Regions from separate parts of the Flexivirga oryzae genome, predicted to be linked through region 1. Evidence: riboswitches for the same ligand, from Rfam matches in the RefSeq annotation. Region 1 holds a riboswitch; each other region holds the start of a gene.
The links. A riboswitch is a leader RNA that binds a small molecule or an ion and turns the genes downstream of it on or off. The one in region 1 is predicted to bind cobalamin.

Region 1 (9,589 bases):
GCGCCGGGGCGGCGACGATCCTCACCGCCGGGCGAGACTTCCTCTGGGCCTCGATCGGCGGCGCCGCCATCGGTTTCGTCGCCTACCTCATCGTGCGGTGGGTATGGCGACACGTCACCGACACCGTCACCGTCGTGGCGATCAGCTTCCTCAGCCCGTGGGTCGCGTACCTGCCGGCCGAGGAGGCACACGCCTCCGGTGTCATCGCCGCGGTCGTCTGCGGCGTCGCGTCCGGGCACGCGGCACCCGTCATCCAGACCGCCCAGTCCCGTGTCGCCGAACGCCTCAACTGGGCGTCGATGACCTTCCTGCTGGAGAACATGGTCTTCCTGCTGATCGGCCTGCAGACGCGCACCATCGTCGACGGTGTGCGCGCCTCGGACAGCGGCACCGGGCGCACCGTCGCGATCGCCGTCCTCGTGCTGCTCACCGCGATGCTGCTGCGACCGGTCTGGTTCCTGCTCATCGACATCGTCGGCCGATGGCGCGGCTGGACCCACAGCTCGCTGACCGGCCGGGAGACGATGATCGCGTCGTGGGCCGGCATGCGCGGCGTGGTCACCCTGGCCGCCGCGTCACTGCTCCCCCGCGACACCCCCGAGCGGGAGGCGATGATCTTCATCGCCCTGGTGGTCACCGTCGGCACCCTCGTCATTCAAGGCTTCACGCTGGGAACCGTCGCGCGGCGACTCGACCTGCACGGCCCGGACCCGCGCGAGGACGCGCTGCAGACCGCCCAGCTGATGCAGGCGGCGATCACCGCGGGCAACCGTCGCCTGGAGCAGGAGCTTGACGACAGCGAGGTCGAGGTCCCCGAGCAGGTCCTGGACACGCTGCGCAACCAGAGCGCACGCCGGGCGAACCTGGCGTGGGAGCGGCTCGGCCGCAGCGACGACGTCGCCGAAACCCCCTCCGACGCCTACCGGCGGCTGCGTTCGGCGATGTTGCGGGCCGAGCGGGACAAGGTCATCAAGCTGCGGGACAAGGGCGTCATGGACCACGAGGTGCTGCAGGAAGCGATGCAGCTGCTGGACGTCGAGGAGTCGATGATCGCCCGCGCCGACGCCCAGGACCGCGAGCTCAGCGAGCGCCTGCTGCTCACACCCGAGGAGCGGCAGTTCGGCTGCGACCACCTCGCCAACGCGCCGTTCACCATCGACCCGCAGACACCGGACGGCTGCGCCGAATGCCTCCGGGACGGCACGGTCTGGGTCCACCTGCGGCTGTGTATGACGTGCGGTCACGTCGGCTGCTGCGACTCCTCGATCGGCAAGCACGCGACCGGACACCACGAGGAGACCGGTCACCCGGTCATGCGGTCCTTCGAGCCCGGCGAGGGCTGGCGCTGGTGCTTCGTGGACGGTGTCCTGGGCTGAATGCTCGGTCCGGGCGAGCCCTGGTCCCTGGGTAGACTCGCCCGTCGTGACCGTCGCGCTGATCCTGGCCTCCGCCTCCCCCGCCCGCCTCACGACGCTCCGCTCCGCCGGCGTCGAACCCGAGGTGATGGTGTCCGACGTGGACGAACCGGCGGCCATCGCGCGGGCCGAGGAGGGCATCGGTGGCACGCTCGCCAGTGACGAGGTCGCTCTGCTGCTCGCCCGGTCCAAGTGCGAGGACGTCGCCGCGGCAACCGATGCCGATGCGCTCGTCCTCGGCTGCGATTCGGTGCTGGAGTTCGGCGGTGAGACGTTCGGCAAGCCGGCCGACGCCGCCGAGGCGACGACCCGCTGGCAGCGGATGCGCGGCCGGTCGGGCACGCTGCACACCGGTCACTGGCTGATCGACGCCCGGGAGGAGTCGACGGGCGCTACCTTCGGGGTGGTCGCGTCCACGGTCGTGCACTTCGCCGACCTGTCCGACGCCGAGATCGCGGCGTATGTCGCCACCGGCGAACCGCTGCGGGTCGCCGGTGCCTTCACGATCGACGGCCTCGGCGGCCCCTACGTGCGGCGCATCGAGGGCGACCATCACAACGTCGTGGGGCTCAGCCTGCCGGTGCTGCGGGACATGTTCGGCGAGGTCGGGGTGACCTTCGACCAGGTGCGCGGCTGACGCCTCACAGGGTCTCGGCGGCACCGCCGGGGGCGTTGCTGACCGCCGAGATCCGCATCAGTCGCGGGAAGCCGAGCACCAGCAGACCGGACACGACCAGCAGCCCGGCGAAGATCTCCATCGCCTCCCTGCCACCGATCGTCCCGATGAGTAGGCCCATCACCGCCGGCGCGAGCGCTGTCAGCACGAGCGACAGCACGTTGTCGGCGCTCAGCACCCGGCCGAGCCGATCAGCAGGGGTCTTCGCGGTGAGCACCGCGACCACCGCCGCGTTGCACGGCGCAAGGAGGAAGGTCGCACACGCCATCAGCAGCATGAGCAGGATCGGCGCCTCCACGAACGCCATACCGGCGAACGCGATGGCACCGATCACCGGGGTGAGCAGCATCAGCACCCCCACGCTGAGGCGCTGCAGGATGCGCGCCGACAGCAGCGACGCGACCAGCATGGACAGCGCCATCGAGCTCGAGACCGCACCGATCCAGGTGGTGTCGGTACCTCGCTGCTGCATCGTGATGGTCACCGACACGACCAGCCCGGTGCCCACGAAGTTGAGGAAGATCGACAACAGGGTGATGGTCCGCAGCAGGTCGTCACCGAACAGGAAACGCAGGCCGGTGCGGATCGACGGCACCAGCGCCTCACGGTCCTCCGCTGCTGCGCCCGGGAGTGGCGTGCGCACACGCGACGCACACACGATCGCGACCAGGTAGCTGATCACGTCGGCGACCATCGGCAGGCCACGCGCGATCCCGAAGAGGAAGCCCCCGATCGGCGGTCCCGCCAGGCCGGCGGTCGCCGACCGCACCTGATTGTTGACGGCTGCGCGCGGAATGTCCTTCCTGCGCACCACGTGACGCACCGCAACCTGCTCGGCGGGACTGTAGAAGCCGTTGGCGACCCCACCGCACGCTGCGGCGATCATCAGGTGCGGCACGGTGATCCGGTCGGCGAAGGCGGCGATCGCGACGGTGAGATAGGAGACCGCCCCGAGCGCAGCGGCGGCGATCATGGTGCGTCGCCGGTCCCACCGGTCGACCAGTGCGCCGGCCGGCAGCCCGATCAGCACCAGGGCCATCGTCGTCGCACCGGCGACCAGGCCGACCGCGAGCGGGCTACCCGTCGCTGCCAGCGTGATCAGCGGGAAGGCGATGCTGCTCATCCGGCTGCCGAGGCTGGACACCGCACCGCCCGCGATGAGGTAGGCGTAGTCCCTGTTCCTGCGCAGGGGGAGGCGCGCCGCGTCGTCGGTCCACACCGTCGCGCGCCCCCTCTCGTGCACTGTCACGACGCTCCACCCTGCCATCCTGCGGACGGCAGTTGTGCCAGCGGAAGGTAATGGTTTGGTCACAGCGCGATCTCGACCGTCACCACAGCCCCACGAGCCCCCGTGCGCCAGTAGCGTCCGCACTGACCGTGAATGACTGCTTGCGTTGAAGGAGCACCATGTCGATGACATCTCCCCGCACCAAGCTCACCTCGGACCAGCGCAACGCGTTCGCCGCCGCCTACCTCGGCTGGGCAATGGACGCCTTCGACTACTTCCTGGTGGTGCTCATCTATGCGCAGATCGCCAAGGACTTCGGCAAGTCGCTGACCGAGATGTCGCTGATCACGACGATGACGCTGATCATGCGACCGGTCGGTGCGTTCATCTTCGGGCTCTGGGCGGACCGGGCCGGACGGCGCATCCCCCTGATGGTCGACGTGTCGTTCTACTCGGTGATCGGGTTCCTGTGCGCGTTCGCCCCGAACTTCTGGGTACTGATGGTGCTGCGCATGCTCTACGGCATCGGGATGGGCGGCGAATGGGGCCTGGGCGCGGCGCTGGCGATGGAGAAGATCCCGACGAACCGGCGGGGCTTCTTCTCCGGTGTCCTGCAGGGCGGCTACTCGATGGGCTACCTGATGGCGTCGCTCGCGTTCCTGGTCGTCAACACCTGGTGGGGCCTCAACTGGCGCTGGATGTTCGCGCTGTCGATCGTGCCCGCGCTGATCTCGCTGATCATCCGCTCGCGTGTCGAGGAGTCGGAGGTATGGCGGGAGAGCCAGCAGCGTTTCCGGCAGACGACGACGAGCGTCGCCGACATCGTCAAGAACCCGACGATCTGGAAGCGCTTCATCTTCCTGGTGTTGCTGATGACCGCGTTCAACTGGATGAGCCACGGCACCCAGGACGTCTACCCGACCTTCCTGAAGGAGACGACGGACCACGCCCTCGGCTTCGCCAAGTCCACGGCGACCTGGATCGCGGTGGTCTACAACATCGGGGCGATCATCGGTGGTGCGATCGCCGGCGCCCTGTCGGAGCGGTACGGACGCAAGACCATCATCATCCTGTGCTCCGTGCTCGGCCTGCCGATCGTGCCGCTGTTCGCCTACTCGACGTCGCTGGGCATGGTCATCCTCGGCTCGTTCCTGATGCAGGTGATGGTGCAGGGTGCGTGGGGCGTCATACCAGCGCACCTCACCGAGATGTCACCCGACGAGATCCGCGGGTTCTATCCGGGTGTCACCTATCAACTCGGCAACTGTCTCGCCGCGTTCAACCTGCCGATCCAGGAGTCGCTCGCGTCGTCGCACGGTTACCCGTTCGCGCTGTCCGCGACGATCATCCCGGTATTCATCGTGGTCATCATCCTGACGCTGTTCGGCAAGGAACAGAAGGGAATCCACTTCGGCACACGCGATACGAGCGTGGTCGCCGAGTCCACCGCTTGACTTCGAGCGCGCTCGAGGTCACAGGATGGTACCCATGATCACCTGTGCCACCTGTGCGGTGGAGTATGACGAGGCCGCGGCCGATCGCGACTGCCCGATCTGCGCCGACGAACGACAGTACCTGCCGGTCGGGGGCCAGCTCTGGACCGATCTGGCGAAGCTGGCCGCCGACGGCAACCGGGTCGAGGTGCTCGACCTGCGACCGGGACTGACCGGCCTGCGGACCGAGGTCGGCATCGGGCAGACCGGGCTGCTGGTGCAGACACCGGAGGGCAACCTGCTGTGGGACCCACCGGGTTTCCTCGACGAGGAGGCCGTCGCCGCGGTGGCCGAGCGCGGCGGGATCCGGTGGATCGCGGCGAGCCACCCGCACATGTTCGGGGTGCAGTTGCAGTGGTCGGCGGCGTTCGACGACGCACCGGTCTACGTCAACGCCGCGGACACGCAGTGGCTGGGCCTGCGTGGTGCGGCGATCACCGAATGGACCGATGAGTTGCACCTGGCCGACGGGCTCACGCTGCACCGCGTCGGCGGGCACTTCCCCGGCAGTGCGGTGGCGCACTGGTCGGCGGGTGCGGACGGACGCGGCACGCTGCTCAGCGGTGACACGATCATGCCGAACCCGGATCACCGCACGGTCAGCTTCATGCGCTCCTACCCCAACCTGATCCCGTTGTCCGGCAACGTGGTCCTGCGCATCGCGGAACGGGTGAAGCCGCTGGCGTTCGACGAGATCTGGAACAACTTCGGTGTCGCGGTGCCGACCGACGCGGCTGCCGCGGTGCAGCGTTCGGCGCAGCGGCACGCCGCGTGGGTCCGCGGGGACTTCGACCACCTGACCTGAGGCGTCACGCCGCGGCGGCGTCGGGCTGGGGACCCTGGTCCACCGGCGGCACGTCGGCCAGCAGCGGCATACGACGCAGCGGCCCGACGAGCCCGACCACGAGCGCGCTCAGCAGGGCGAGTCCGCCGAGCACGACGAGCGACACCTCGCCGTTCCACCACTCCACGAACAGGCCGCCGACGACGGGTGCGAGCGGTGACATCGCCATCAGCGTGGTCATCAGGGCGCTCTGCACCCTGCCCTGCATCGCTTCCGGCGTGATCAGCATGACGTAGGTCATGAAGCCGGCGTTGACTGCCGGGATCAACAGGAATCCGACCGCGAGCAGCACCAGCAGCACCGGGTAGCTGTGCACGAATGCACACGCCACCAAGCACGTCCCGAGCAACACCGTGCCGACGATCAGCGCGCGCCCGGCGGCCAGCTTCTTCAGTACGATCGCGGACAACAGCGCGCCGACGATCGTCGCGACCGCGATCGCGGTCTCCGCCAGCCCGATACCCACGGGTCGGACACCACGTTCCTGCAGTACGACGATCAGCACCAGCAGGAACCCGTTGACCGCGAAGTTGAGCAGGGTCGCGACGACCACCACCGGTCGCAGCACCTCGTGACGCCAGACGAACTTCAGACCGGATCGCATTGCCTGCAAAGGCGGTTCGTGCTCTCCACCTTCGGGCCGCGGCGCCGGGAGCGGGGTGCGGACCAGCAGTGCAGCGGCGGCGGACACCACGTAGGAGACGACGTCGGCGAGCACCGGGAGCGAGCGGGAGACCGAGAAGAGCAACCCGCCCAGCGGAGGTCCGATCAGCCCGGTCACGCCCTGGCGGCCCTCGACGGCCGACATGGCGGTGCTCAGGTCCGGTGCCGGCACCACCGCTTTGGTGGCGAGCGTGTCCGCCGGGCCGAACACCGACTCCGCGGCACCGACGACCACACCGGCGACCACGAGGTGGGCGATGGTGAGCAGATCGGCGGCGTAGGCCACTACGACCGTCGCGTAGGCCGCCGCCGCGACGAGCGCCGACCAGACCATCGCCTGCCGTCGGTTCCAGCGGTCGACGAAGGCCCCGGCGGGCAGCCCGGCGACCACGAGCCCCGCGACCACGGCTCCCCCGACGAGTCCGGCGAGCGCCGCACTGTGAGTCATCCACAGGGCGAGCAACGGGAACGCCAGCCCGCTCATCCGGGAACCGATGCCGTTGAGCGTGTTGCCGACCACCAACAGCTGGAAGTCCCTGTTACGCCAGAGAGCCGGGCGTTTCGCGTCGGTCGGCAATTCGTCGCACATCGCGTCCCCCGGTGATGTCATGGGAACAGCCTCCTCCAGCCACAATTTTTCACAACTGAATTTGCGCATCATCGGTGCCCCGCTGGACGAGGTCCTCGGCGTCGGGGAGACCACGGATCGAACCGCCCCACGCGGCCCGGCAGAGGATCAGTAGGCTGCTGCTCGCGACAGGTTCGCGTCATACCGAGTGATCGGTGTGCGCGTCGCAAGAGGGAACCCGGTGCGAGTCCGGGACTGCCCCGCAGCGGTATGTGAGAACGACCTCCGTCACACGCACTGGCCACCAGCCGGGAAGCGACGGACAGTAGGCGCCTTTCGACGGCCTGCTCACGAGTCCGAAGACCTGCCTGTCGCCCGAGCCCGAACCCGGGCACGGCCGATTCTGTGACCTCTCGGGTGGGTCGCGAAGGAGTATGACGATGACCGACAGCACCACTTCCACGACCGTTCTCGGCTGGCCACGCCAGGGCCCGAAGCGGGAACTCAAGCGAGCCATCGAGGCCTACTGGGCCGGCCGTTCCAGCGCCGACGAGCTGCACGACATCGCCGCAGCATTGCGCGCGGATGCGTGGAAGCTCCTTGCCGACAACGGGATCGACGAGGTACCGACCGGCGACTTCTCCTACTACGACCACGTGCTCGACGCTGCGACCATGGTCGGCGCGATCCCGCAGCGCTACCGCGACGCCGCCGACAACGACCTGGACGTCTACTTCGCAATGGCGCGCGGCAACGACACGGTCGCGCCGCTGGAGATGACCAAGTGGTTCGACACCAACTACCACTACCTGGTGCCGGAGCTGTCGCCCGGGACGACGTTCACCGCGGACGCCTCCCGGCAGCTCGCCCACCTCGCGCAGGCCACCGCGGCGGGCCACCCCGCGCGACCGGTCCTCGTCGGCCCCCTGACCTTCCTGTTGCTCGCCAAGCCTGCGCCGGACGCACCCGCCGACTTCGACCCGCTGACGCTGCTCGACCCGCTGCTCGAGGTGTATGTCGAGATCCTCGACCAGTTGCAGGAGGCCGGAGCGCAGTGGGTGCAGCTCGACGAGCCGGCACTGGTGCTCGATCAGCCGGCGACCGTGCTGGAGGCGGCGCGGCACGCCCTGGGCCGGCTGGGCTCCGCGATGAAGCGCCCGCAGCTGGTCGTCGCCAGCTACTTCGACGCCCTGCAGGGTGCGTTCGAGGTGCTCGCCGACGCGCCGGTGGACGGCCTGGCGATCGACTGCACCGTCCCCGACAACGTGACCGCGATCCTGGAGCACGGACTCGCCGGCAAGCGCCTGGTCGCCGGGGTGATCGACGGCCGCAACATCTGGGCCGCCGACCTGGACGACCGGCTCACCACGCTGCGCCGGCTCGCCGAGCGCGTCGACGACCTGGTCGTCGGCACCTCCTGCTCGCTGCTACACGTCCCGCTCGACGCCGCCAAGGAGACCGCCGTCGACGACGAGCTGCGCAGCTGGCTCGCGTTCGCCCGCGAGAAGGTGCTCGAAGTGCGCACTCTCGCAACGGCGCTCACCGACGAGACGGCCGCCGCACCGGCGCTCGAGTCGGCCCGGAACGCTCTCGCGTCCCGACGCGCATCGGCGCGCACCTACAACGACGCCGTGCGCGCGCGGATGGCCGCCGTCACCGACGCCGACGCCCACCGCGGCGCTGGGTACGACGAGCGGCGGACGCTGCAGCAGGAAGCGCTCGGCCTCCCGCTGCTGCCGACGACCACGATCGGCTCGTTCCCGCAGACCGACTCGCTGCGCAAGGCCCGGGCGGCACTGCGCCGCGGCGAGATCGGCCAGGCGGCCTACGACGCGACCATGCGGGACGAGATCGCCGCGGTCATCGAGTTGCAGGAGCAGCTCGGCCTGGACGTGCTGGTGCACGGCGAGCCGGAACGCAACGACATGGTGCAGTACTTCGCCGAGCAGCTGGACGGCTACCTGGCGACCACCCACGGCTGGGTGCAGTCGTACGGCACCCGGTGTGTGCGACCGCCGATCATCTTCGGCGACGTCTCCCGTCCCGAGCCGATGACGGTCCGCTGGTGGCAGGCCGCGCAGTCGATGACCGAGCGTCCCGTCAAGGGCATGCTGACCGGCCCGGTGACGATGCTCGCCTGGTCCTTCGTCCGTGACGACCAGCCGCTGGGCGACACCGCGCGCCAGGTCGCGCTCGCCCTGCGCGACGAGGTGAGCGACCTCGAGGCCGCGGGCTGCCGGGTCATCCAGGTCGACGAGCCGGCGCTGCGCGAGACGCTGCCGCTGCGGGAGTCCGACCGGCCGGCATACCTCGAGTGGGCAACCGAATCCTTCCGGCTGGCAACGAGTTCCGTGACCGATGCTACGCAGGTCCACACGCACATGTGCTACGCGGACTTCGGCGACATCTTCGCGGCGATCGACGACCTGGACGCGGACGTGATCAGCCTTGAGGCCACCCGGTCGGGTATGTCGCTCGCCGACGAACTGAAGGAATCGGGCTACGCCAAGGGCGTCGGCCCGGGTGTCTACGACATCCACTCACCGCGGGTGCCTTCCAGCGAGGAGGTGCGCGAGCTGCTGCAGAAGGCGGTGGACGCACTGCCGGCCCAGCAGGTCTGGGTCAACCCGGACTGCGGGCTGAAGACCCGGCGACCGGACGAGGTGCGCGCCGCGCTCGCGAATGTGGTGTCGGCGGCAGCC
Region 2 (9,589 bases), on a different contig from region 1:
AGCATCGCCGGCTCGATGGGCGCGGCGATCTGGCCCGGCTGGACCCAACCGGCCGGCCGGCCGTCGTCGACGACGAGCAGCCACTCGTCCCGGGTCGCCGCGCGCGCCTGCTCGGGCGTCGTGCCGAGCGGCACCGTCGGCTCCGCCGCCAACGGCAGTTGCGGTGTCTCGGTGAAGGTCAGCGCGCGATAACCCCGGTCGCGGCCGATGAAGTCCGCGACGAAGTCGTCGATCGGGTGCGCGAGCAGGTAGGCCGGATCGGCCAACTGCGCGAGTTTGCCGCCGACGCGCATCACCACGATCTGGTCACCGAGCTTGAGCGCCTCGTCGATGTCGTGGGTCACGAAGACGATCGTCTTGCCGAGATCGCGCTGCAGCCGTAGGAACTCGTCCTGCAACTGCTCGCGCACGACGGGGTCGACCGCGCTGAACGGCTCGTCCATCAGCATCACCGGCGGATCGGCGGCCAGCGCACGTGCCACGCCGACCCGCTGCTGTTGTCCTCCGGACAGCTGCGACGGCCACCGGTCGGCGAAATCTCCTGGCAGTCCCACGAGTTCGAGCACTTCGCGAGCCCGCTCGCGGGCCTGCTGCTTCGATGTCCCGAGCAGGACCGGCACGGTGGCGACGTTGTCGACCACCCTCTTGTTGGGGAAGAGCCCGGCGTGCTGGATGACATAGCCGATGCCGCGCCGGAGCTTGGCCGCGTTGACGGCCTGCACGTCCTCGTCATCGATGTAGATGTGCCCGCTGGTCGGCTCGATCATCCGGTTGATCATCCGCAGGGACGTGGTCTTGCCACAGCCGGACGGGCCCACCAGGACGGTGATCTTGCCGGTCGGCGCCTCGAAGGAGAGATCGTCGACGGCCCTGTCTCCCCCGCCGTAGGTCTTGACCACCTGCTCGAAGCGGATCATGGTCATCAAACGTAACGCAGCGGACCGACATTCCCCTCGCTACCGCGGGTCGAGCAGCGTCTGCGCCAGGAACCTGGTCGTATGCCGGTGCCAGGCACGTGCCTGCAGCAGCATCGCGTGCCAGTCGGCCAGTTGTATGCCGCGCGCGTCCCCGCCGGCCTCGGTGATGCGCCGCACCAGCGTCGCGCTCTCCCGCGGATCGGTGACGACGTCCTTGCGTCCGTGCAGCAGCAGGGTGTGCCGACCCAGGAATGGCTGCACGTCATACTGCTGCGGGATCCACGGCGCCATACCGACCACGGCCACGACACCCTCGCTCCCGGCCAACTCCAGGGCGACCCGGCCGCCCATCGAATGTCCGACGAGCGCGACCGGCAGGCCGGGGTAGAGGTCGCGCACCCGGCGCAGCGCCCACCGGGCGTCGACGACCGGTGACCGTTGCTCGCCGTTGTAGCCGCGCACCGCGTCCCGCAGGGTTGCCACGCCGACCCGCCCACCCAGGTCCGCCTCGATGCGGCGACCGACGGCGAGCATGCGCAGCAGTGGCGGGGTGCGTTTGGTGGTGCGTTCCAGGCCGTGCTCGGCCCCGCCGTGCAGCAGCAGCGCGATCGCATCGGGCGTGCGCCGCCCGTCGGGCAGCGTGAGAAACGGGTGCGCGCCGTCGTGCGACGGGCCGACCTCGAAACGCTGGCTTCCCGTCACCGCCCGACGCCCCAGCAGCACATCGGCGCGCGTCACACGTCGGTCCGGTGGAAGTTCGCGTAGGAGCGGCTGGCCGTGGGACCGCGCTGCCCTTGGTAGTGCGAGCCGTACTTCTCACTGCCGTAAGGGTTTTCGGCTGGACTGCTCAGTTGGAAGAAGCACAGTTGGCCGATCTTCATGCCCGGCCAGAGCTTGATCGGCAATGTCGCCACGTTGGACAGTTCCAGCGTCACGTGACCGGAGAACCCGGGGTCGACGAAGCCGGCGGTCGCGTGGGTGAGCAGGCCGAGCCGGCCGAGGCTGGACTTGCCCTCGACGCGCGCGGCGATGTCGTCCGGGAGCGTCACCTGCTCGTACGTCGAGCCGAGGACGAACTCACCGGGGTGCAGCACGAACGGCTCACCGGGCTCTGTCTCGATCAGCCGGGTCAGTTCGTCCTGTTCGGCCGCCGGGTCGATGAACGGGTACTTGTGGTTGTCGAACAGCCGGAAGTAGCGGTCCATCCGGATGTCGATGCTCGACGGCTGGATCATCGCCTCGTCGTAGGGCTCGAGACGGACCCGGCCGGCATCGATCTGGGCACGTATGTCGCGGTCGGAGAGCAGCACGGTGGTCACGCTACCGGGCGGGCGGTTGCCGCGTGGCGGGCGTTGGTGAGTTAGACTCCTGCCGGTCCGAGCGAGCGCCTGTCGGCGACCGTTTCGCGGCACGCGAGTGTAGTTCAATGGTAGAACATCAGCTTCCCAAGCTGAATACGCGAGTTCGATTCTCGTCACTCGCTCTTCGGAGCTTTCCCCAGCGCCCCCCATCGAGTCCTCCGCGTCGTGCGGAGTTGACCGAGAGGCTCAGAAACACCCTCACCGGCTCAGTAAATGCCCGGCGCGACTGCGGTATTTCTGAGCCTATCGGCGTCTTGTGAGCCTGTCGCCGAGTGGTTTCTCCGCGTCATTCCGCCGATTTGACATCGATGAAATTACACGTTTGCAACTACAGCATGTGGGGGCTTGGCAAACAGGACACCACTAGATAGTGTGTCTGTTGCAGCTGGTTCGAGTGTTGCGACTGTCGTCATACGACGGTCGCAGCACCCGAGGAGAGAGGGAAGCCGGTGAGAGTCCGGCACTGCCCCCGCAGCGGTGAGTGAGGACGAAAGTCGTCATCAGCACTGGGCTGACCGGCCCGGGAAGCGACGACCGGTAGGTGTGCGCGGCCGCGCACGGAGTCACGAGTCCGAAGACCTGCCACTGCCCCGACCGCGCACTCGCGGGCGGGTCCGACCGCAGCCCGCGCGGGAAGGGCTGACGAACGAGCGGCAGCGAGCCACGTGCCCTGCGCTGCCCGCTCGCCGTCCTCCTCGCCGGACCGACAGTGAGGGAAGACGGGAGACAACGCACGTGGCCATACACGTCACCAAGCGCGACGGTTCACGCGAGCCGTATGACGCAGACCGCATCAACCGGGCGATCGAGCGAGCCGCAGACGGCCTGCCGAACGCCATGGCGATGACCATGCAGATCGCCTCGGAGCTGGCGATCACGCTCTTCGACGGGATCACCACCGAACAGCTCGACGAAGCCGCGATCTCGGTGGCCGTCCAGAACGTCAAGGACGACCCGGACTTCGACGTGATCGCCTCCCGGCTGCTGCTCAAGACGATCTACAAGAAGGTGCTCGGCGACTTCGAGACACAGTCGGAGCTCGCGCTGCTGCACCAGGCACGTTTCCCCGGCTACGTGCGGGAGGCCGTCGAGGACGGACTCTTCGACGCGCGCCTCGCGTCGGCGTTCAACCTCGAGCAGCTGGCCGCCGCCCTCGATCACCACCTGGACGACGGCCTGCGCTACATCGGCATCATCACCCTCAAGAACCGTTACATGGCAACGGATTCCAGGCGGCAGCCGTTGGAGGTGCCCGCATACTTCTGGATGCGCGTCGCCATGGGAATGTCGGTGAACGAGAAGGACCCGACGCAGGCCGCCATCGGCTTCTACCGCAAGATGGCGTCGCTCGACTACCTCGCCGCCGGCTCGACCCTGGTCAATGCAGGCACCAACACCCCGCAGCTGTCGAACTGCTTCGTGATGCAGATGGACGACGACATCGAGCACATCGCCAAGTCGATGCGTGACGTCATGTGGCTCACCAAAGGTACTGGTGGCATTGGTCTTTCGGTCTCCAAACTGCGCTCTGAGGGTAGCCCGATCCGGAGCAACAACACCACCTCCACCGGCCCGATCCCGTTCATGCACACGATCGACTCAATCCTGCGCGCCGTGTCCCGTGGCGGGAAGAAGTTCGGCGCGCTGTGCTTCTACATGGAGAACTGGCACCTGGACTTCCCGCAGTTCCTCGACCTCCGGCAGAACGCCGGCGACCCCTACCGGCGGGCCCGCACCGCCAACATAGCGGTCTGGTTGTCCGACGAGTTCATGAAGCGCGTGGTGGCGGACGACGACTGGTACCTCTTCGACCCCCTGGAGACTCCCGACCTGGTCGAGCTCGTCGGTGACGACTTCTCCCGGCGGTACAAGGAGTATGCCGCCCTCGCCGAGACCGGAAAACTGCGCTCCTTCAAGAAGATCCGGGCGCGCGCACAGTGGAAGTCGATCCTCGTGTCGCTGCAGACCACCTCGCACCCGTGGCTGACCTGGAAGGACACCATCAACCAGCGGGCGCTCAACGACAACACCGGCACGATCCACCTGTCGAACCTGTGCACCGAGATCACCCTGCCGCAGGACCGTGACAACGTCTCGGTGTGCAACCTCGCCTCCATCAACCTCTCCCGGCATCTGGTGGATGATGAGTGGGACTGGGACCGGCTCGCCGAGTCCGTCCGCGTCGCCGTGCGACAGCTCGACAACCTGATCGACATCACGCGTTCGTCGGTGCCCGAGTCCGAGCACTCCAACGACCAGAACCGCGCAATCGGCCTGGGGTTCATGGGATTCACCGACGTGGTGGAGAAGCTCGGCCTGTCCTACGCATCGGAAGAAGCCGCGGACCTCATCGACCGGCTGGCCGAATTCATCAGCTGGCACGCGATCGATGCGTCGTGTGACCTCGCCCAGGAGCGCGGCGCCTACCCGAACTTCGAGGGGTCCGGCTGGTCACGTGGCCTGGTCCCGATCGACACCCTCGAGGTGCTGGAGCGGCGTCGGGCGGTCGAGGTCGACGTGCCACGGACCAGCCGGATGGACTGGGACGTTCTGCGGGAACGCGTCAAGGACGGTATCCGCAACGCAACGCTGATGGCGATCGCGCCGACGGCGTCGATCGGCTTGGTCGCCGGCACCACACCCGGACTAGATCCGCAGTTTTCACAACTGTTCTCACGCACGACCTCGTCCGGTAAGTTCCTGGAGGTCAACCGCAACCTGGTTGCGGCGTTGGAGGAGCGCGGCCTGTGGGACGCGGTCCGTGAGGAACTGCTCCGCTCGCGCGGCGACCTGTCGGTCGTGCCCGGTGTGCCGGAGGACCTCCTGGAAATCTTCCAGACGTCGTTCCAGTTGCCTCCCACGGCATACCTGCAGGTTGCGTCCCGAGCCCAGAAGTGGATCGACCAGGCGATCAGCCGCAACATCTACCTGGAGTCGCGCGACATCGGCGGCATGAGCGACCTGTATGTCGATGCCTGGCGCAAGGGTGTCAAGACGACGTACTACCTGCACATGAAGCCACGGCACCGTGCCGAGCAGTCGACGGTCAAGGTCAACAAGGCCGTCGAGAGCGGCCGCGCCGGAGGCGGTTTCGGCTTCGCACGGCGGGCAACGACTGAAGCTGACGCATCGGAACAGACGGGCGGACTTCGATCCGCTCCTCCGCTTCGCTCCCCCGCGACTCAGCCAGCGCCCGTGGATGCTCCCATCACCCAGCCAGCGCCCGTGCATGCTCCCATCACCCAGCCAGCGCCCGTGCATGCTCCCATCACCCAGCCAGCGCCCGTGGATGCTCCCATCACCCAGCCAGCGCCCGTGCATGCTCCCATCACCCAGCCGGCGCCCGTGGATGCCCCCGTCGCCCAGCCGGCGCCCGTGCATGCTTCCATCACCCAGCCAGCGCCCGTGGATGTCCCCGTCACCGAGCCGGCGCCCGTGCATGCCCCCGTCACCCAGGCGATGCCCGTGGCTGCTGCGGATGCGGAGTTCGCCGAGGGCTTCACCTGCCCGACCGACCCCCAAGAACTGCTGAACTGCGAGGCATGCCAATGACATCCACTACTTCGGACACGAGGAGTTCGATCCTCGGCACCGGCATCGAAGATGCCCTGCTCCTGAAGCCGATCCGTTATCAGTGGGCCTACGACCTCTACAACCAGGCCGTCGCGAACACCTGGTTCCCACATGAGATCCAGCTGGGTGAGGACCTTGCGGACTTCGAGCGGATGACCGACGAGGAACGCCACGCGGTCACCTTCCTGATGAGCTACTTCAATCCGAACGAGTTGCTCGTCAACAAAGCCCTCGCCTTCGGCGTCTATCCCTACGTCGGCGCCGCGGAGGCACACCTCTACCTCGCCAAGCAGATGTGGGAGGAGGCGAACCACTGCATGGCGTTCGAATACGTCCTGGAGACCTTCCCGATCGACCGTGCCGAGGCCTACGCGGCGCACGTCGACATCCCGTCGATGGCCGCGAAGGAGGAGTTCGAGGTCCGCTACATCCAGCGGATGGCCGAGCAGACCCTGGACATCTCGACGACCGAGGGCAAGCGCGACTTCGTGCGCAACCTGGTGGCGTACAACGTTGTGCTGGAAGGTATTTGGTTCTACAGCGGCTTCATGGTCGCACTGAGCTTCCGGCAGCGGAACCTGCTGCGCAACTTCGGCTCGCTGATCGACTGGATCGTGCGCGACGAGTCGCTGCACCTGAAGTTCGGCATGAACCTCATCCTCACCGTGCTGGAGGAGAACCCCGACCTGCAGACGCAGGAGTTCGCCGAAGAGATCCAGCAGATGATCTTCGACGCGGTGGAGATGGAGGAGCAGTACAACCGCGATCTGCTGCCGCGAGGGATCCTCGGCCTCAACGCCGACTACATCAACACCTATGTGCGCTACCTGGCCGACCGCCGGTTGGACGAGCTCGGCTTCGGACCGCACTGGGGCGTCAGCAATCCCGCGAAATGGATGGCAACGGCCAACGACACGCTCGAACTGGTCAACTTCTTCGAGTCGATCAACACCAGCTACGAGGTGGACGCCCAAGCGGGGTCGTAACCGATCGGGTCCTCGGCGGCGAAGTGTGAAAGTCTCGGGGTATGACATCCGCCGTCGAGGAGCCGACCCCGCGTCGTCGCGGCAGGCCCGGCAAGGACCAGGAGACCGTGCTGCGCGAGGCGATCGAGCTGTTCAACCTGCAGGGGTATGACGCCACCAGCATGGGCGACCTCGCCGCCCGCCTGGGTTTCACCAAATCGGCGCTCTACCACCACGTTCCGAGCAAGGAACACCTGCTGCAACAGGCTCTCGACGAAGCGCTGGACAACCTGTCCGAAGCCGTCGCGGCGGCGCGAGCCGACAGTTCGGTGACGGCGCTGGAGCGACTGCGGCGCGCTGTGCGCGGCAGCGTCGACGTGCTGATCGAGCACCTCCCTGCCGTGACTCTGCTGCTGCGGGTCCGCGGCAACACCCCGGCGGAGGTCGCTGCCCTGAAGCGGCGCCGCGAGCTGGACGCGCAGCTGGCGCAGTTGGTCGCGGATGCGGCGGCCGAGGGCGGCATACGCACCGACATACCGGCCGACCTGATCAGCCGGTTGCTCTTCGGCATGGTCAACTCACTCGCCGAATGGGTGCGGCCGAGCGGCCGCACCAGCCCGGACACGATCGCCGACGCACTCACCGCCATCGCCTTCGAAGGCTTGCTCGCGCCGCTCTGAGCTGTCAGGTCAGCTCGACCGTCGTCGGGAACACCTCCGCAAGCACCGACCGGCACGCGCGCACGGCGGGCGTGCCGGTGCTCGACCTCCTCACCGAGGTGAATACCGACCGCCTCGGCCGGCCCGGCAGCTCGATCAGTCGTGCCCGCGGACGCCGGGGCACCAGCATCAGATCCGGCAGCACGGCCACCGCGTTACCCGACTCGATCAACGCGACGTGGGCCTGCAGGTCATCGGTCTCGAAGCGGACGTCCGGCTCGAACCCGGCCTGCCGACACAGTTGTTCGGCCCAGTGCCGCGACGCCGCACCCTGTGGCTCCATCACCCAGGGCAGGCCACCCGCCTGCTCGATGGACTCCACTCCCGCGAATGCCGCGCCGTCGACCGGGACGGCGAGATGCAACGAGTCGGTCGTCAGCGGGACCCGATCCAGGGACGGGTGCCGCGGAGCGGCATGGTGCGGGTACTGCTCGGCGATCACCAGGTCGAACTCGTGCGCCGCGGTCTCGCGCAGCCCTTCCTCGGGCTCGCGCTGCGACATGGTGACCCGTAGCCGCGGATGCGCGGTCGCCAACTCGGCCAGCAATCGCGGCATGAATGCGACGGCGGCCGACTGGAACACCGCGATCCGCAGCGTGCCGGACGCCTCCCCGGACAGGCCGACGGCCGCGCTCTCCGCCTCCTCCAGCTCGCTGAGGATGCGCTCGGTGTGCTCCACGAGGACGGCGGCAGCCGGTGTCAGCTCCAGCCGCCGCCCCGTCTTGCGCAGCAGCGGGACACCGACCTCACGCTCCAGCTGGCTCAACTGCTGCGAGATCGACGACGGGCTGAGGTGCAGTGCCTCGGCGACCTCGGCGATGGTGCCGCGGCCGCTGAGCTCACGCAGCAGGCGCAGTCTTCGGACTTCGAGCATGCTTCAGATTATCCGAAGGAAAAACGACGGAAAACATCGCTTTACCTGAAGTGATGTCACCTCGATACTCGGAGTGAAGCACTCTGCCCACCACGCCGCATAGGAGATCCCGTGACCAGCACCCCCGTGGACCCGCAACTCGTCGCCGACGTCGAGGCGCAGGTGAAGGCCTGGCTCGACGTGGCCGCCACCAAGCCGGTCCACTCGTCGGCCACACGGCTCGCCGAGGTGCTGAAGGACCCCAAGGGTCTCGACTTCACGGTCGGCTTCGTCGACCGGGTCATCCGTCCGGAAGATCTGACGGTCGCGGCACAGGCACTTCGCGAGATCGTCGACGACACACCGCAATTCCTGCCGGCGTACCAGCGGGCAGCGCTGCGGACCGGTGCGACCGTGTCCCACGCGGCACCGGGCGTCGTCATCCCGATCGCCCGGCGGGTGCTGCGGCACATGGTCGGCCACCTGCTCATCGACGCCACCGACTCCAAGCTCGGCAAGCAGATCGCGCGGATCAGGCAACGCGGGGTGAAGCTCAACATCAACCTGCTCGGCGAGGCGGTGCTCGGCGCGGAGGAGGCCAACCGCCGTTTGGAGGGCACCCGCCGGCTGCTCGAGCGCCCGGACGTCGACTACGTGTCGATCAAGGCGTCCTCGCCGGTCGCCCCGCACTCCCCCTGGTCGCACGACGAGACAGTCGCCGACGTGGTCGACCGACTGCTGCCGCTCTATCACTACGCTGCGGCCCAATCTGCTTCGGGCACAACGAAAAAGTTTATCAACCTGGACATGGAGGAGTATCACGACCTAGACGTCACCATGGACGTCTTCACCCAACTGCTCGACCGACCCGAACTGCTCGAACTCGAAGCCGGCATCGTGCTGCAGGCCTATCTGCCCGACGCGCTCCCGGCGATGATGCGGTTGCAGGAGTGGTCGGCTGCACGGCGGGCCCGGGGTGGTGCTCCGATCAAGGTGCGTCTGGTCAAGGGTGCGAACCTGCCGATGGAGCAGGTGCAGAGCTCGCTGTTCGGCTGGCCGCTGGCGACGTGGGGCAGCAAGCAGGACACCGACACGTCATACCTGTCCGTGCTGCAGTACGCCTTCCAACCGGAACGCACCGCCAATGTGCGCATCGGCGTCGCGGGGCACAACCTCTTCGACGTGGCATACGCGTGGGTCC
Region 3 (9,589 bases), on a different contig from region 1:
CGCAACGCCTCCCGGTCCTCCTCGAGATTGTCCGCCGCGTCCTGACGGTCCCGAGCCGGTGCGGACGAGGCCGTGTCGTCGTGCTTCTCGACGACCACCCGACGTGCCCATTCGTAGGTCACGCCCTGCTCGGCGAGCACCTTGTATGCCGAGCCGCGCACGTTCGAGAGAAGTCCGAGCAGGAAGTGATCGGGGCCGAGCAGCTCATGATCGAGCTCCCTGCGCTCCTCCACCGCCTGCAGCATCGCTATTCGTAGCTCTGAATCCATTCGTCGAAACATGGTTGATCTCCTTGAAAGTCGTTGATCCGCAGCACCTTCACCGCGAATGCTTCTGATGAACGGCCTGTCGGCTGACCTGCAGGACATCGGCGATGGCCTGCCAACTCCAACCGCGCTCCCGAGCGTTTCGCACCTGCACGTCCTCCAACCGGTCGGCGAGGACGCGGAGTGCACGAACCGCGGCGAGTCCCTGCGCGGGATTGGTGCTCGCGGCCGCCTCGGTGAGCTTCATGTCGTCGTTCATGGTGTCAAGTAAACCTGACACTTCCGGACATGTCAAGAAAACCTGACACGAGAGTCTTGCCATCGTTGGGTGAGGGAGCCGTCACCGGCGGAATAGGGTCGGATCATGACGCTCCCCGGAGTCACCCGCGCGGTCGACGCCGCCATCAGTGGCCGGCGCATCGCCGGCGCGGTGGTGCTGATCAGCCGTGACGGGCATCCGGTGCACGACCAGGCCGCGGGTCTGGCCGATCTGGCGTCGGAGACGCCCATGCGGCGGGGCACGGTGTTCCGTCTCGCCTCGGTGACCAAGCCGGTCATCGCCGTCACCACGATGCACCTGGTCGAGGCCGGAGACCTGGACCTGACCTCCCCGATCCATCGCTGGCTGGGCGATTTTCGGCCGAGGCTCGCCGACGGGTCGGTGCCGGACATCACGGTCGACAACCTGCTCACGCACACGGCGGGTCTCTCCTACCGGATGAGCGAGCCGCCCGGCAGCGACTACGACCGGCTCGAGGTCTCCGACGGGCTGGACCGCACCGATCTCACCCTGCAGCAGAACCTGGACCGGATCGCGCGGACCACGCTGCGGGCGGTGCCCGGCACCGAGTTCCGCTACTCCCTCGCGTATGACGTGCTCGGCGCGCTCATCGAGTCGGTGACCGGCACGACGTTGCCGAAGGCAGTCGACCAGATCGTGTGCCGCCCCCTGCAACTGCACAGCTTCGGCTTCTCCGTCGGTGAGTTGGCGCAGGTGGCGACGGCGTACAGCGATGGCCTCATCCCGATCACCGACGAGCCGATCCCCAACGACTTCAACGTTGTTCGGTTCTCTCCGGAGCGGATCTTCGACCACACCCAGTGGCCGTCGGGCGGCGCTGGCGCTGCCGGAACCGCGGGCGACGTGCTGCGGTTCCTGGAGTCGGTCGCCCTCGGCGGCGACCCGATCCTCACCTCGCGCACGGTCACCGAGATGTACGCGGCCCGGATCGGTCGGCAGCTGGTCGGGACGACGCTGCACGACTCCTTCGCCCGCGGCTGGGCGGTCACGTCACCGGACACCGCTCCGCTCTACGGCCTGCCGATCGACTCGGTCCACTGGGGCGGCGCCTACGGACATTCCTGGGCGATCGATCCCGCGACCCGCACCGTGGTCGTCGCGCTGACCAACACCACCCCGGAGGGCATGGCGGGCGCATTCCCCGCGGACGTCGCTCGTGCGGCGTTCACCGATCTCGCAACCGGCGCGCTCGACGCGTAGCGTGGTGGCGATGAGCCTCCCGACATACACCCTCAACGACGGCACGACCCTTCCGGCGATCGGCTTCGGCACCTACCCGCTGAGGGACGAGGACGGCCTCACCGCGATCCGGAGTGCCCTCGACGCCGGCTACCGATTGCTCGACACCGCAGTCAATTACGAGAACGAACCCGAGGTCGGCGAGGCACTCCGCCGTTCCGGGGTACCGCGCGACGAGGTGCGGATCCAGAGCAAGATCCCCGGCCGGCACCACGGGTATGACGATGCCCTGGCGTCGATCCGCGCGTCCCTCGAGGTGATGCAGCTCGACCACATCGATGTGCACCTGATCCACTGGCCGAATCCGAGCGTCGACAAGTACGTCGAGGCGTGGCGCGCCCTGGTGACCGCGCAGCGGGAGGGGTTGGTGACGACGATCGGCGTCTCCAACTTCACCCAGGAGCAGCTGCGCCGGATCATCGACGACACCGGGGTCACCCCGGCGGTGAACCAGATCGAGCTGCACCCCTACTTCCCGCAGGTGGAGATGCGAAAGGTCAACGCCGACCTGGGGATCCGCACCGAGGCGTGGAGCCCGATGGGCAGGCGCCAGGCACCGTTCGGCGAGCCGCCGGTCGCGGATGCGGCGACCGCCCACGACGTCACACCCGGTCAGGTCATCCTGCGCTGGCACTACCAGCTCGGGTCGCTGCCGCTGCCCAAGTCCGCGACCCCGCAGCGCCAAGCGGACAACCTCGACATTCTCGGGTTCGAGCTGACCGACGCCGAGATGGCCGCCATCACCGGACTGGCCAAGCCGGACGGCCGGCTCTTCGGCGGCGACCCCAACACCCACGAAGAGATGTGACCCCACCCCCAGCCGACAGGCTCACATAACCACCGACGGGCTCACAAATACCGCCCTCCGGCGCACAGAATCGCACCCATGAGTGAGCCTCTCGGTCATTACTGGGCCTGTCGCTGAATTGGGTGGGCGGGGTGCGCGGGGTGCGGGCGGGGTGGTCGTCTGCTGACTGGGTTGCGGTCAGGCGTCGGTGCGGATGGGGTCGTATGACGCGCGGCGGGCCGCGCGGCGCAGCAGCGTCAGCACGGGGCGGCCCAGGAGGGCGATGGCTATCGCGTTGGTGATGGCCCGTCCGGTGTCCCATCCACCGGTCGAGGTCACGAGGGTGTAGACGAGGAAGCGGTGCAGGTTGGACCACAGCGAATCCCCCGGAACATAGGCCAGATTCGCGTGCCCCGAGATGTCCGTGCCGGCGAGGAACGGCCAGCCGTAGAGGTTCATCAACGCCCCGAAGAGATACGCCACCAACACGCCGTAGCCGACCAGCATGACGATCTCGCGCCGCCCGCGGACGCGGCGTGGCAGCAGTCCGGCGCCCATCCCGATCCAGGCCGAGCAGAGCATCTGGAACGGCAGCCAGGGACCGACCCCGGCGGTCAGCAACGCCGACGCGAAGAGGGACGTGCACCCCAGCACGAAGCCGAAACCCGGCCCGAACACCCGCCCGGCGAGGATCAGCAGGAAGAACACCGTCTCGATACCCCCGGTGCCGCCACCGGTCGGCCGCAACGCGGCATCGACCGCCGACAGCACGCCGAGCATCGCCAGCGCCTTGGAATCCATGCCGCCATCGGCGAATTCGGCGAGTACGACGACGACCAGCAGCGGCAGCGTCACCGCGAAGATGATCGGCGCGTCGGTCACGTGGGCCGTGTCGGTGGCAGCGTGCCGGGTCAGCAGCGGCCAGCAGAACATCGCCAGCCCGGCGATCGAGACCAGCACGAGGACGACCGCGGACCGCAAACCCACGGGCACCGCGGAGCCGCCCAGCCGCGCCACCAGATCGGCCGGCCGGTCGGGGGCGGCGCGGTCGGTCACCGGGTTCACGCGGAGCCCTCGAGCGCCACCGCGACGTCACCGACCGTCAGGAAAGGCTCCGGTGCCAACACTTTCGCCACCTGTGGCGCGAAGATCGGCGATGATGCGACCACCTCGGCGGTCGGCCCGTCGGCGATCACATCGCCGTCCGCCAGCACGACCACCCGATCGGCCAGACCGGCGACGAACTCGACGTCGTGGGTGGCCACCAGGACCGCGTGCCCGCCACGAGCGAGCAGGTCCAGCTGTTCGGTGAGTCTCTCCTTGGCCAGGTAGTCCAGACCACGCGTCGGCTCGTCCAGCAGGAGCACACCCGGGTCACCGGCGAGCTGGATCGCCAGCACCAGCGAGAGCCGTTGGCCCTCCGACAGATCGCGCGGATTCTGCCGGTCGGGGATCCCCGGCGCGAGCCGGTCCAGCAGGTCCCGCGCGGCCGGTCCCGCGACCGCGCACTCCTCGCCGACGGTCTCGAGATAGAGCAGGTCGGCCGCCGTCTGCGGGACCAGAGCCACCGCACCCGTGGCTCCCGCCGTCTCCACCCCGTCGACCAGCACCGAGCCGCCCGCACGCGCGCCGCTCCCCTGCAGTGCCCACAGCAGGGATGACTTCCCCGACCCGTTGCGCCCCATCAGCGCGGTCACCGTGCCCTCGGCCAGATCCAGGTCGACCCCGCGCACCGCGACGTTCGCGCCGTACCGCACCGTCACACCACGCGCGGCGAGCGCCACGTCACCCGCCGAGCGGGTGCGTGCCGCCGGCGCCCGCAGCGATGACCGCAGCGGCCGCGCAGCGCGCCGTGCGTCCCGCACCGACAACGCCAACGGCGCCCACGAGCAGAGCCGGCCGAGCCCGACCACGGGCGGCGCAACCGGTGAGTCGATCATCAGGGTCGCCGGGTCGCCGCTGCGTACGACGCCGTCGCCCGGCAGGACGATCAGCGAATCGGCATACTGCACAGCGCGTTCCAGCCGGTGTTCGGCCATCACGACGGTCGTGCCCAGATCGTGGACGAGACGGGTGATCGCCGCGAGCACCTCTTCGGCCGCGCCCGGATCGAGCGCCGAGGTCGGCTCATCCAGCACGAGCACCGAGGGCGAGGTCACCAGGGCGGCTCCGATCGCGACGCGCTGCTGCTGCCCACCCGACAGCGTCGCCAGTGAGCGGCTGCGCAGCTCGGCGATCCCCAGCAGGTCGAGCGTCTCCTCGACGCGCTTGCGCATGGTTGCCGGCGGAACGCCCAACTGCTCCATGCCGTAGGCGAGTTCCTCCTCCGCCGTGTCGGCGACGAAGCCGGCCAACGGATCCTGCCCGACCCGGCCGACGACCTCCGCCATCTCGCGCGGCGGATGGTCGCGGGTGTCCAGTCCGCCGACGATCACCCGACCGGACAACCGCCCCCCGGTGAAATGCGGCACCAGCCCGTTGACGGTCCCCAGCAGAGTGGACTTCCCGGCGCCGGTGCGCCCCACGACGAGCGCGAGCTCGCCTTCCTCGACCACCAGGTCGACGTCCGCCAGTTCGGGCGGGCGGCTGTCGTCGTACCGCACCGACACGTCGGTCAGCTCGATCACGCCGGCACCTCCTGATCCTGTATGGCGCGCGGCGGCGAAACCACCACCGCGACCAGCCCGACCACGGCGGCGAGCAACGGCAGCAGGTCCACGATCGGCCATTGCACCGGGTCGGTCGACGTACTCAGGTGTGCCGGAGCGTACTTCGTCGCCAGCAGCATCAGCACGCCCGCGGCGAGCCCGCTGGCCGACACACCCCACGCCGCGAGGTCGAACGGGTCGGGCCGATACCGCGTGACCGTGCGTTCGCGTGCGGTGAAGGCCAGCCCGGCCGCAGCCAGCAGTGCGCCGAACACGAAGGCGGGCCAGCGGAACACGGCGGCCGCCTGCCCGTCCAGCACACCGAAGATCCCGATGCAGACGGCGATCAGGCCGACCAGCGTCAGCACGGCGACGGCCCGGCGGGTCCGCGGCGGGGTCGCCCCGCGGCGGCCGTACCCCCGCGAATCCATCGCCGCCGCGAGCAGCAGCGACCGGTCGAGCGCATCGCCGAGCACGGGCACGATCATCCGCCGCACCAGGTGCCACCGTCCCCCCGGCGCCGGCCGCAGCCGTTGCGCGCGTCGCACCCGCGCGATGCTCTCCGCCAGCTGCGGGAACACCGAGACGGCGACCACCACGACGGTCCCGATGTCGTAGAGGCTGATCGGCACCACCTTGAGCAGTCGCTTCGGGTTCGCCAACGAGTTGGCGGCGCCGACGCAGATGACCATCGCCGCGAGGTGGAGGCCGTCATACAGGCCGTCGAGCAGGTCGGACAGGTGCACCGGGCCCAGCAGGGTGATGCCGGCCGCCCAGTCGGGCAGCGGGATCCGCGGCAGGTCGACCAGCACCGGTCCGGTCCCGACGGCTCCGAGCAGACACCGGAACAGGACGCGGATGACGACGATGAAGGCACCGAGGGCCAGATAGACGCGCAGCGACCGCGCCCACGGGGCGTTGCCGCGGCGGGCCACCACCACGAAGCAGGAAACCCCGATGAGCAGCAAGAGCAGCAGCGGGTTCGTGGTGAACGACGCCGCCACGGCCAAGCCGATCGCCCAGAGCCACCAGGCGAGGGGGTGGACCGGAGCCCGCAGCCGCTTCACCCGAGGTTGCGCCGACGGATGATCGCGACCGCGGCCCCGCCGATCGCCAGCACCGCGAGCACGCCGCCGCCGACGGCGGTGGTGGCGTTGATGCTGCTGGACTTGTCGGACTCGTTGATCAGCCTGTCGCTGTCCGCCAGCCTCGCGCCGCCCGCGGCGACGGCGCCGCCGGACGTCGAACCGCTCGACGCCGAACCCGCGGCCGAGGCCGAGGTCGACGTGCCGCTCGCTCGCCGCGACTTCTTCGCGGCACGACTCGACGACGTGGTGTGCGACGTGTGGGCCGTCGCCGGTGCGGTCGAGGACGGACGTGACCGGTGCGCGGTGCTGCTGTGGGCGGACGGCGCCGGGTCGTGCCTCGCCGCGGTCGTGGACGGCGGCGCAGTGGTGGTCGTGTGCCGGGGCGGCGCGGTGGTGGTCGTATGACGAGGCGGTGCGGGCGGCCGGGTCGTCGTGTGGGTGGCGGTCGGCTTCGGTTTCGGCGCCGGGCGGACCGGGGCCACACCCGGGGCGACCTTGCTGCCGGTGGAGAAGGCCCAGCCCTCGAACCCGCCCGGGATGACGTGGTGGCTCGCGGCACCCTCGCTGCTGTAGCTCCAGGCGCCGCCGTTCGGGGCGTGCCAGTAGCTCCAGTAGGCGGTCGTCGGGGAGGCGTTGACACACGGGTCGGAGGCGGGCTTCCCGTAGAGCCGGCAGACGAAACCGGGCTGCCGGGCCGCCATCGTGACCGGGACCCCTGCGGCCTGCAACGCGTCCAGCCCGGTCGCGCCGCTGCGGACGGGCGCGCACCGCACCGCGACTCCCCCACCCAGGCTCCGGAAGTCCACCACCACGGTCACGCCCGTGCTGGAGGTGCAGTAGCCGTTGTAGCCGGCCGCGCGAGCCGGCGCCGCCGTCCCGGCATACAGCACCCCGCTCGCAGAGATCGCGAGCGCGCCGGCGGCAGCCGAACGCATCAACCGGCGGGGTGCGGCGGGCATACGGGGTGGATCCTTTCGGACCGCGGAACGCCACGCGCGACCCGAGAATCGCCCGAGACTGCAGTCCGCGGCAGTCGTTGTCGGTCTTCCGGTGGCGCAGGTGTTCCGGCTCACGACGTCGGGTCGTTCACGGCTGCGGGTCAGCGCCGGAGTCACACCGGCTTCCCCTGCTCGCACCTCGGACGCTCGGCCTGAGCGTCCGCCGAAAACGGTAGCACCGCTTGTGCAAAGACCCGGAATGCCGCAAAGTCCTGCCCGTGACGTCGATCCGCGAACTCAATCCCGACCGGGCCGTCCGTGCACTGACCCGGCTCGCCGACGGCACGGACCGGGTGATCGTCGGGATCACCGGCGCTCCGGGCGCGGGCAAGTCGACGGCCGCCAAGACCCTCGCCCGGCGCTGCACCGCCAGCGGCGTGCCCACGGTGGTGGTGCCGATGGACGGCTTCCATCTGGCGCAGGCGGTGCTGGAGGCGCGCGGCTGGGCGCCGGAGAAGGGCGCGCCGCACACCTTCGACGGGGCCGGGTACGTGGCGCTGATCGAGCGGATCCGCCGCGAACGACGCTGGTCGGTCTGGGCGCCCGCCTTCGAGCGGACCCTGGAGGATCCGGTCGCCGGGTCGATCGAGGTCGCACCGCAGACCCGTCTGGTCATCACCGAGGGCAACTACCTGCTGTCGCCCGACGAACCGTGGTCGGAGCTGCCCGGGCTGCTCGACGCGGTCTGGTATGTCGACACGCCCGACCAGCTGCGGCTGGACTGGCTGATCGCTCGCCGCCGCAGGTACGGCGCCACCATGCAGGAGGCGACCGACCTGGCCCTCGGCCCGGACGAGCGCAATGCCGAGCTGATCCGGGCGTCCCGCGACCGGGCGGACGCGTTCTTGCAGGTGGAGTGAGCCGCGTCATACCACCGGCCAGGCAACCTCGGCGCCGCTCGAACGTCTTCCCACCATGAGACGTGACGCAGGGGCGGCAGGGCGGGGCCTTCGGGCTCCCTCCCCGCGCTGCGTTACCCATCGACGCGATCACTGGTTAAGGTCGGAGCGAGGGGTCGGGGCCTCATGACGGTGAGCGCACCCGCCGTGTATGCCGAGAGGCCGTATCGCGTGGGAGGTCGGATCCGTGACCGTGGATCTGCGGCCACCCGCGGCGCGATGACCGCCGACGACTCGGTCGACCTGGCCGAGCTCTACCGCACGCACCACCTGCAGATGGTGCGGCTGGCGCGGTTGCTCGTCGACGACCTGGCCAGCGCCGAGGACGTCGTGCAGGAGGCGTTCCTCGGGATGCACCGCAACCGGGCGGCGCTGCGCGACTCGGGGGCGGCCGTGGGCTACCTGCGGCGGGCCGTGGTCAACCAGTCCCGCTCGATGCTGCGCCGCCGCCGCACGGTGCGCGCGCACCTCAAGGTCGCCGAGCCGGAGATCGCACCACCGGCCGACAGCGAGGTGCTGCTGGCCGAGGAACACCAGCAGGTGCTGCGCGCGGTCGACCAGCTGCCACCGCGGCAACGCGAGGTCCTGGTGCTGCGCTACTGGTCCGACATGTCCGAGGCGGAGATCGCCGCCGCCCTCGGGATCAGCAAGGGAACTGTGAAATCACAAGCAAGCCGGGCAATGACCGCTCTGGCACAGATCATGGCCGAAGGAGGCGCATCCGATGAGTCAGCACCACGATGACGACGACCTGGAGCGTCGCCTCCGGGCGGCCTTCACCGCCAAGGCCGAGCAGATCGGTCCGCACGACCTCGACACCGACCGCGAGGACGCGGTCGCCGCGTTGCTGCGCGAGCCCGCGCGGCCCGGGCGCGTCCGCAAAGTGGTGTCCGGCATCGGCATCCTCGCCGCCGCGGCCGCGGCGGTCGGGGTGGTGGCGCTCGCCATACATCCTTCGCAGCAGCACACGACCACCGCGCTGCACCCGGTGACGACGGCCGCGTCGACGGGTGTGGTCAGTGTTGCGCCGCCGACGCAGACGACACCGAGCACGACCGCGGGGGAGACACCCCACATGGGGCAGGCGACGCCGGACAACCAAGTGGGCACGCAGTCGCAGCCGCTGACGACGACCACCACGACGACGACGTCGACCAGCACGACCACGACGCCGCCGAGCTCGTCGACGACCCGCACCGCCCTCAGCGCCGGAGGGACCCAGGGGTCGTCGAGCAGCAGCACGTCCAGCAGCAGCACCCCCACCGACCGGTCCGGTGCGATCCCGCTCGACGGTCAACGCACCGTGCCGGTGCCCGAGGGCCTCACCTGGGAGGTGACCGCGGAGACCGACCGCACCCGGACG

Region 2: it holds a riboswitch for cobalamin, as region 1 does, so the genes downstream of both, FHU39_RS19920 (ribonucleoside-diphosphate reductase subunit alpha) here and metE (5-methyltetrahydropteroyltriglutamate--homocysteine S-methyltransferase) in region 1, are expected to answer to the same signal.
Region 3: it holds a riboswitch for cobalamin, as region 1 does, so the genes downstream of both, FHU39_RS15580 (hypothetical protein) here and metE (5-methyltetrahydropteroyltriglutamate--homocysteine S-methyltransferase) in region 1, are expected to answer to the same signal.

The regions. Positions count from the first base shown of each region.
Region 1 is NZ_JACHVQ010000001.1:2,614,399-2,623,987, forward strand. It holds gene FHU39_RS12345 (Na+/H+ antiporter) at 1-1,376, shown strand, start outside; gene FHU39_RS12350 (Maf family nucleotide pyrophosphatase) at 1,423-2,052, shown strand; gene FHU39_RS12355 (MFS transporter) at 2,057-3,340, opposite strand; gene FHU39_RS12360 (MFS transporter) at 3,505-4,773, shown strand; gene FHU39_RS12365 (MBL fold metallo-hydrolase) at 4,808-5,617, shown strand; gene FHU39_RS12370 (MFS transporter) at 5,622-6,929, opposite strand; cobalamin riboswitch at 7,061-7,273, shown strand; gene metE (5-methyltetrahydropteroyltriglutamate--homocysteine S-methyltransferase) at 7,328-9,589, shown strand, end outside.
Region 2 is NZ_JACHVQ010000004.1:152,299-161,887, reverse strand. It holds gene FHU39_RS19940 (ABC transporter ATP-binding protein) at 1-917, opposite strand, end outside; gene FHU39_RS19935 (alpha/beta hydrolase) at 957-1,655, opposite strand; gene dcd (dCTP deaminase) at 1,652-2,227, opposite strand; tRNA gene FHU39_RS19925 (tRNA-Gly) at 2,330-2,400, shown strand; cobalamin riboswitch at 2,668-2,879, shown strand; gene FHU39_RS19920 (ribonucleoside-diphosphate reductase subunit alpha) at 3,014-5,830, shown strand; gene FHU39_RS19915 (ribonucleotide-diphosphate reductase subunit beta) at 5,827-6,837, shown strand; gene FHU39_RS19910 (TetR/AcrR family transcriptional regulator) at 6,879-7,496, shown strand; gene FHU39_RS19905 (LysR family transcriptional regulator) at 7,501-8,409, opposite strand; gene FHU39_RS19900 (proline dehydrogenase family protein) at 8,521-9,589, shown strand, end outside.
Region 3 is NZ_JACHVQ010000002.1:525,419-535,007, forward strand. It holds gene FHU39_RS15545 (Clp protease N-terminal domain-containing protein) at 1-281, opposite strand, end outside; gene FHU39_RS15550 (helix-turn-helix domain-containing protein) at 319-525, opposite strand; gene FHU39_RS15555 (serine hydrolase domain-containing protein) at 631-1,767, shown strand; gene FHU39_RS15560 (aldo/keto reductase) at 1,778-2,614, shown strand; gene FHU39_RS15565 (ECF transporter S component) at 2,792-3,649, opposite strand; gene FHU39_RS15570 (ATP-binding cassette domain-containing protein) at 3,655-5,220, opposite strand; gene FHU39_RS15575 (energy-coupling factor transporter transmembrane component T family protein) at 5,217-6,308, opposite strand; gene FHU39_RS15580 (hypothetical protein) at 6,305-7,288, opposite strand; cobalamin riboswitch at 7,367-7,504, opposite strand; gene FHU39_RS15585 (nucleoside/nucleotide kinase family protein) at 7,546-8,187, shown strand; gene FHU39_RS15590 (RNA polymerase sigma factor) at 8,446-8,970, shown strand; gene FHU39_RS15595 (hypothetical protein) at 8,951-9,589, shown strand, end outside.